2 regions of the Arthrobacter sp. E44 genome follow, and region 1 is predicted to be linked to the other one. Evidence: riboswitches for the same ligand, from Rfam matches in the RefSeq annotation. Region 1 holds a riboswitch; the other holds the start of a gene.
The links. A riboswitch is a leader RNA that binds a small molecule or an ion and turns the genes downstream of it on or off. The one in region 1 is predicted to bind thiamine pyrophosphate.

Region 1 (4,075 bases):
GTTACTTGATGCCGGTGATCTTGACCTTGGTCAGTTCCTGGCGGTGACCCTGGCGCTTCTTGTAGCCGGTCTTGTTCTTGTACTTCTGGATGACAATCTTAGGACCACGGAGGTCCTGGAGGATTTCAGCCGTAACAGTTACCTTGGCCAGGTCAGCGGCGGCGGAGGTGACTTTGTCACCGTCAACCAGGAGCAGTGCGGGCAGCTCGATGGTGCTGCCGGCTCCACCGGCGACGCGGTTCAGGGTAACGAAGTCTCCAACGGAAACCTTCTCTTGGCGGCCGCCTGCGCGGACAATCGCGTACACCACTTGGGAACTCACTTCTCTCGACGTTTATTACAAAATTTGCGTGCGGCACCCGGCTCGGAAATTGGCTGGGATCCCGCTGTGCCTCAACGCCGTGGATTCCCCGGGGAAATCCGTGAGCCGTCCCGGTGGAGCAGTCCGCTTGTTATACACAGCAGAATGCCCCAGGGTCATAACCCAAGTGTTGGCGTAAGCACCGAAGATCCAGAATACGCTAAATCCGTCCACGGCCGCAAATGAGGCTGGTTCCGGCGGCCCCGCTGTGGTAGTAACCACAAACCCGGCGGGCAGCACCGCAACCATGCCACTCCATCATAGCGGCGGCGCTGCCGGCAGCGGTCAGGAATGAAGTCTCGGCGCGTCGAAGAATTCCACTTCCAAGCGGCAGGACTGCTTGAACGCGGTGACCATCGCTGCTCTTTCATGGTCCGACGCTTTCCGCCCCGCCCCATCCACGATGGCGATGGCCCGGCGGGTGGCTTCGGCGAAGCCCTCGTCGGCGTAGGTGCGCAGCCACGCCGCGTAGGCGTGCCCTTCAGGCTCACAGCTGGAAAGGAACTGGGAGTGCAGCTTCCTGCCCACCTCGGCGTAGAGCCAGAAGCAGGGCAGGACGGCTGCCGCCAGGACTGCGTAGCTGCCCGACGCCGATGCTGCTGTGAGGTGGTCAACGTAGGCCTTGGTGACGGGGCCCAGGCCGCCCTGGACCGGCCGTGTGCTGAGCCAGGAGCGGTGGAGTTCCGTTTCCACTTCGAGGCAATTCTGGGCCGATCCTGCCCAGAACAATTGTTCGGCCTCCGAGGGGGCCAGGGCGCTGGTGCGGGCCAGAACGCGGGAGTACCCGTTGAGGTAAAGGGCGTCCTGGGCCAGGTAGTAGGCGAAGTCCTTCTCGGCCAGGTCTCCCGCGGCCAGGCCGCGGATGAAGTCAAGCGCGTAGATGTCGTCGAGGTCCTGTTGGGCTTCCGTCCATAGCCGGGCCGCGAAGCCGCCTTCCTGCAGTGCCGGCCGCAGATGGTGGAAGTGGTGCACTGGCCCGTTCCCCCGGCCCACTGACAGCTGGCCCGAGTTCTCGAGGGCGCCGGCCAGCCAGGGCTTGACGGTCCGCAGTGTTGCTTCCCAGTCGCCCAGGCGTGCCTGCACGGTTGCCATTGCGGAGGAAAGGGAGCATCCCGTGCCGTGGCTGTTGCGGGTGGCAATACGGGGTCCCGGGACTTCCACTATCTCCTCCCCGAGCAGGCCCGCGGTGTTGACCAGAGCGTCCGGACAGCGCTCCCCCGCCAGGTGCCCGCCCTTGACCAGGATTGTGGCCCCGGTGGCATCGGCCAGGCGCCTGCCCTGGGCCAGCGCCTCATCCCAGCTCTCCGCAGGGGCAGCGCCCATCAGCATGGCAAGCTCGGGCAGGTTGGGGGTGATGAGGTGGGCAAGGGGCAGCAGTTCCCGAAGTGCCGCTTCCGCCGATTCCTTCAGCAGCCGGTCGCCGCTGGTGGCAACCATCACCGGATCGAGAACCACGACGTCGGGACGCACCTTTTCGAGCCAGCCGCGCACAGTGCGGATCACTTCCCTGTCACCCAGCATGCCGATCTTGACGGCGTCGATGTTGATGTCGTCGCTGACGGCATCCAGCTGCTGGGCCAGGAAAGCGGCCGGAGGAACGTGCACGGCCTGCACGCCCTGGGTGTTCTGGGCTGTGAGGGCGGTGATGGCGGCCATGCCATAGCCGCCATGCGCGGCGATGCTCTTAAGGTCTGCCTGGATGCCCGCTCCGCCTGACGGGTCCGAGCCCGCGATGGAGAGGACGCGTGGAACGTCACGGCCTGCCGGCAACTCAATGGGTGCATCGAATGCAGCTGGCAGGGGCATGGAAAGGGTTGAAGACAAGAGACATCCCTTCGCCGGTACTAGCCGGACAGGTTCAACGGGTGTGGATCTCAGCCGGCCTTTTGCGCGGCACCCCGTGTCGGTTTCCAGCCTAGCCGCTGGGGCGTATTCCCAGGAAAGGTGACAGCACCTGCCGCAAAGGGGTGGGTGCCGCACGCAGGAGTCCCCGCCCTGGGACTGTTCCCCGTGTCATTCACCGGGGAACCGTCCACAAAGCGGGGACTCCTGAATGTGTCTTTGTTGCCTGTCCGGGGCTTCCGGCTTACAGCTCCGAAGCCGGGACGCCGACGCCGAGGATAATCGGTTCCGCTGCCGCCTTGCCCGGTTCGGCGGTGGCCTGTGCCTTATCCATTTCCGGGGCCTTGGCCGCGTGCGAATGGCCTCCGGCAGTCGACTGGACGTTTTCGTGGTGCTGGACGGCGGTCTCGTTGGCGGCACCCTGCGCACGGCTGGCACCCCGGTGGCGCCGCGGACGGCGCTGCCGGGACTGTTCCAGCGTGTGGTCCGAATAGTCCTTTTCGCCTGGAACTTCCACCGCGGTGCGGGCTTCCGCTCCCCCGGCTTCAGCCCCTGATTCCGGCGTGGCCGGTGCCGGTGCGGACGGTTCGGCTGCCTGCGGCACCTCCGCGGTCCTGGCCGGAGCGTCCTCCACGGACGACGCCGGCTGGCCCAGGTGGGCGAACGCTTCAGCGAGCCGGTCCAAGGTGAGAGCCGGCTTGGGCTGCTGCTCCTCCGCATGCTCCACGAACGGAAGCGGGACTTCCTCGCCACCGAATGTCAGGACAGCCGCCGGACGCGTGGGGGCGTCGGCGTCGTGTTTCTCCTCCGCCGGAGCCGGCGCAGGCGGGGCGGCGGGCACCTGCCGGGTTGCCGCCACCTCTTCGTCGTGCAGGTGGGCGGCGTGGGCAGCAGCGGCGATGTTGGCCAGGGCAAGGCGGGTTGCTTCTGCCTTGGCATGCCGCTCAGCGTCCGTAGGGTCCGGGTGGACGGTGTGGACCTGGACGGCAGGAGCCGGAGCGGCCTCGGGCTGCTGGCCGTTGCGTCCGCGCCGCCGCTTTCGTTCCGAACGTGCGCCCGGCTGGTTGTTGTCGGTCCGCTGGCTTTCGGTGCGGTGGGCTTCCGGCCGGGCTTCGGGCCGGTTGTCATTGCGCTGGACGTGGTGGTGCTCGGCGGCCACGACATTGGCCCGGCGGTGCTCCACGGGATCGTCGTGGGTCACCACGCCGCGGCCGGCGCAGGCCTCGCACTGCTCGCCGAAGACTTCCAGGAGCCCGGTGCCCATGCGCTTGCGGGTCATCTGGACCAGGCCGAGAGAGGTCACTTCGGCAACCTGGTGCTTGGTCCGGTCGCGGCCCAGGCATTCCACCAGGCGGCGCAGCACCAGGTCGCGGTTGGATTCGAGCACCATGTCGATGAAGTCGATCACGATAATGCCGCCGATGTCGCGCAGCCGCAGCTGGCGTACCACTTCCTCGGCAGCTTCGAGGTTGTTCTTGGTGACAGTTTCCTCGAGGTTGCCGCCGCTGCCGGTGAACTTGCCGGTGTTGACGTCCACCACGGTCATGGCCTCGGTGCGATCGATCACCAGGGAGCCGCCCGAGGGAAGGAAGACCTTCCGTTCGAGGGCCTTGTGGATCTGCTCGTCGATGCGCCAAGCGGAGAAGATGTCCTGGTCCTTGGTCCACTTCTCGAGACGGCCCACCAGGTCCGGGGCCACGTAGGTTACGTAGGCCTCGATGGTGTCCCAGGCTTCCTCGCCCGAGATGATGAGCTTGGAGAAGTCCTCGTTGAAGACGTCGCGGACCACCTTGATGGTCAGGTCCGGTTCGCCGTAGAGCAGTTCGGGGGCCAGGATCTTGGTGGAGGCCGACTGGCTTTCGATGCCTTCCC
Region 2 (4,075 bases), on a different contig from region 1:
CCTGGCGGTGAAGCAGCCGGCGGTGTTGGGCAACACCCGGATCCCGTGGTCCACCAGCAGCTGGAACAGCGAGCCGGTTTCGGCGGGTGAGTAACGCCGCATGGCCACGGTGGTCAGGGCGGTGCCGGAGGCCAGGAGTGCTGCGCCCAGGCCGTCCAGGCTGGGCGCTCCGCCGGTGCCCATGATGAGGCGGGATTTCAGGGCGACGCCGTCAATCACCAGGGCGTCGCCGGCACCGGTGTTCCCGGCGGGGTTGATGGTGCTGGTTTCGGTCATGGCGTCAGCCTCCCTGTACTGCTGTAACGAGTTCGATGTCGTCGCCCTCGGCGAGCGCCGTGGCGAACCATTGGCTGCGCGGCACCACCTGGGCGTTATGGGCGACGGCGACGCCCAGCTTCCCGCCGTCCGTCGCCTGCCCGTTGTCAGCCAGCGGGCGTCCGGTGACCTGGCTGACGAGTGTGGTGATGGAGGCGCCGTCGGCCACCGTGTGCGGGTTTCCGTTGAGGGTGATGTTCACGCTGTTTCCTTGGTGTGGGTGCCATTGTCGTGGAGGCCGTGGGTGGCCGTTCCCGGGCCGGAGAACCGGCCCGGGCGGAAGGGGACCCAGCGGGGGTCGGCTTTTCCGTCGAGCAGATCCGTGCAGATGGCTGCTGCAGCGGGTGTGAGCAGGACGCCGTGCCGGAAAAAACCGGTGGCGATGATGAGCCCCGGAACGTAACCGGCTTCCGTTGCGGATCCTTCGCTTCTTAAGGCCAGGTCCACCGGCACCCTTCCCAGCAGCGGCGCATTGTCCGGGGTTCCCGGGCGGGCCCGGGCCGTGCATTCCAGAAGTTCGAGCTCGGCGACGGCGGGCACCAGCGCCTGGGCATCGCGCAGCAGCTGGTAGACGCCGCCGGCACTGACGGCGTCGGACAGGGCGTCCTCGCGCTGGGTGGCTCCGATCACCACGGTCCCGTCCCGGCGCGGAACGATGTACACCGGAACTCCGTGCACCAGTCCCCGCACCGTTGCGGTCACCAGGGGCTGGAGGGGGCCGGGCACTGCAAGCCGGAGGATGTCCCCGTGGACGGGACGCAGGGGCAGCTCGAGGCCATGGGGGAGGTCCGCGAGCGCCCCCGCCTGCAGCCCGTTGGCCACCACGGTTTCCGCTGCCAGGACGGTGCCGCCACCGGCGAGCCGAACCCCCGTAACGATGCCGTCCTCCCACAACAGCCCGCTTGCCCGCTCCGGCACTGCGTAACCGTCCACTGCCCCTGCCACGGCGAGGTGGTGCGTTTCGCGGGCGCCGCCGGCCAGTGCCAGCCGCAGGGCCGCCACCAGCCGGCGGGGATCCACCTGGTGGTCCCCCGGGGTATCGAGGGCGCAGGCGATGGCGGGGCTGAGGAGGGGTTCGCGTTTGCGGGCCTCCCGGACGGTCAGGGGTTCCACGGACAGCCCGCTCGCCTGTTGAACTGTGCGCAGGTCCATCAGGGCGCGGCGGTCGGCGGCGTCGGCGCCCACGGCGAGTGTCGGCGTCGTGAGGTATCCGGAATCCGTGCCCGATGCATCGGCGACGGCGGCCGCGAATGCCGGCCACCGTGACGATGCCTCCAGCATGAGTTCCAGGAGGTCCTCCTCCTGGTAGTGCAGTTCGCTCACGGGGGCCAGCATGCCGGCGGCAGCCCAGCTCGCGCCGGAACCTGGCGCGTCGTCAATGAGGACGACGGAGCGTCCGGAACGCTGCAGTTCCCAGGCGATACCGTGTCCCACCACTCCCCCGCCAATGACGGCGACGTCGGCACGAAGGGTGGGGGGAATGGACGCATCAACGGACGAGGGCTGGGTGGTGCCGGGGGTACGCATCTGGGTTCCTTCCCTACGCCGGCATTAACCGGATCAGGTCAAGCGGTCGGCTCTGACGCCCTCTCAGCCCGGCGCTTTGTGACAGCTGCCGCGGGCTCCCGCAGTACCTCCCCAGTTTAGAGGAATTAGGCTTGCAGGCATGAATGCGACCACCCCTTCCCTTCCCGCAGGTTCCCACGCTCCGGCCGGCGGAGTTGCCAATGCCGAGGTTGTCAACGCCCGCGACAGCGAGGCCCTTAAGGCTGCCCGCCTGTATCTCTGCACCGATGCACGGCGGGACCGCGGCGATTTTGCGGAGTTCGTGGACGCGGCCTTTGCCGGCGGCGTGGACATCATTCAGCTGCGTGACAAGACCATCGAGGCAGCCGAGGAACTGGACCTTTTGGCTGTGCTGAAGGAAGTGGCGGTGCGGCGCGGCAAGCTGTGGGCGGTCAACGACCGCGCCGACATCGCCGTGCTTTCCGGGGCCCCGGTGTTCCATATCGGCCAGAAGGACCTGCCGCTGGCGGCCGCACGCACGCTGGTCGACGGCAACGCCGCCATCGGACTCTCCAGCCATACGCCCGAGCAGGTGGATGCCGCCCTTGCCGCAACTGCCGCACCGTCCGGGCTGGACTACTTCTGCGTGGGCCCTGTCTGGGCTACGCCCACCAAACCCGGCAGGGCCGCCGTCGGTCCCGAACTGGTCAAGTACGCGGCCGAGGCGTCACGGCAGGCTGCGGACCCGGTGCCCTGGTTTGCCATCGGCGGCATCGACCACGGCAACGTCCGCCAGGTGGCGGAGGCGGGTGCGCGCAGGATCGTGGTGGTCCGGGCCATCACCGAAGCCCCTGATCCCGCCGCAGCTGCTGCCTCCCTCCTCGACGCGCTGGACGCTGCCGGTTCCTGAGCCTGCTTAATCGCGGAACTTGGGGCTACGCTGAATTTTGTGTCACATCATCGGCTGGCTCCCAACGTCCACGACCATAAGAACGCCTTGGAAGAGGCGTTGGGCCTGCTGCGGACGGAGCTTGAGCTTCCGGGCCCGTATCCCGCAGAAGCCGTGGAAGACGCCCTGGCTGCCGTTGCGGCGCTGCAGCTGCCGTCCTACGACCTGACCGCCGTCGAGTTTGTCACCATCGACCCGGCATCCTCCACGGACCTGGACCAGGCAGTGTTTATTGAATTGGACGGGGACGGCTACCGCGTGATGTACGCGATCGCCGATGTTCCAGCCTTCGTTGCGCCGGGAGGCCCCCTGGACGCGGAGACGCGGCGGCGCGGACAGACGTTCTACGCTCCTGACGGCCGGATCCCACTGCACCCGGAGGTCATCAGCGAAGGGGCCGGGAGCCTGCTGCCCGGCCAGGAGTGTTCGGCCTTCGTCTGGGATTTCACGCTCGACGGCGAAGCAACCGTACTGACGGTCAGCGTCCGTCGCGCGAGGGTCCGCAGCCGCGACAAGCTCAGCTACCGGGGCGCCCAGGCAGCCCTCGACGCCGGGACCGCCCCGCCCGTGCTCCAGCTGCTCCGTGAGGTGGGCCTGAAGCGGGTGGCACTGGAACGGGCGCGTGAAGGTGCAAGCCTGAACATGCCTGAGCAGGAGATTGTCCAGCTGCCCGACGGCGGCTACCGGATTGACGCTGTTCCACAGCTTCCGGTGGAGGACTGGAACGCGCAGATTTCGCTGATGACCGGGATGGCGGCGGCGCAGCTCATGCTGGAGGGCAAGGTGGGCATCCTGCGCACCATGCCGGCCCCGGACGAACGGTCGCTGAAGCATTTTCGCCTGCAGACCGAGGTGCTGGGCAGGCCATGGGACGGCGAAGTCAGCTATGGCGAGTATCTGCGGTCCCTGGACCCCACCGATCCGCGGCAGCTGGCCATCATGCATTCGGCAGGCATGCTGTTCCGCGGAGCCTCCTACACCGCCTTCGACGGGACCGTCCCCGAGGATGGGATCCAGTCCGCCATCGGCGCTGCCTATGCCCACACCACCGCGCCGCTGCGCCGGTTAGTGGACCGCTTCGTGCTGGTCATCTGCGAGGCCCTGAGCAACGGCGGCGATGTTCCCGGCTGGGCGCGGGAGGCCCTGCCGCTGCTGCCGGGCATCATGGCAGGCTCGGACCAACTGGCGTCACGGATGGAACGCCTGGCCCTGGATACTGTGGAGGCGGCCCTGCTGCTGAACCACATCGGGCAGGAGTTCGACGCGATCGTGATCTCCGGGTCCAAGCCGCAGAACGGGAACACT

Region 2: linked by a shared signal. The riboswitch ahead of thiO (glycine oxidase ThiO) and the one ahead of thiD (bifunctional hydroxymethylpyrimidine kinase/phosphomethylpyrimidine kinase) in region 1 are both predicted to bind thiamine pyrophosphate.

The regions. Positions count from the first base shown of each region.
Region 1 is NZ_JBHDJA010000012.1:57,929-62,003, forward strand. It holds gene rplU (50S ribosomal protein L21) at 2-310, opposite strand; gene thiD (bifunctional hydroxymethylpyrimidine kinase/phosphomethylpyrimidine kinase) at 647-2,167, opposite strand; TPP riboswitch at 2,175-2,272, opposite strand; gene ACETK3_RS12355 (Rne/Rng family ribonuclease) at 2,448-4,075, opposite strand, start outside.
Region 2 is NZ_JBHDJA010000001.1:139,243-143,317, reverse strand. It holds gene ACETK3_RS00655 (thiazole synthase) at 1-276, opposite strand, end outside; gene thiS (sulfur carrier protein ThiS) at 281-517, opposite strand; gene thiO (glycine oxidase ThiO) at 514-1,842, opposite strand; TPP riboswitch at 1,835-1,954, opposite strand; gene thiE (thiamine phosphate synthase) at 1,982-2,731, shown strand; gene ACETK3_RS00635 (RNB domain-containing ribonuclease) at 2,771-4,075, shown strand, end outside.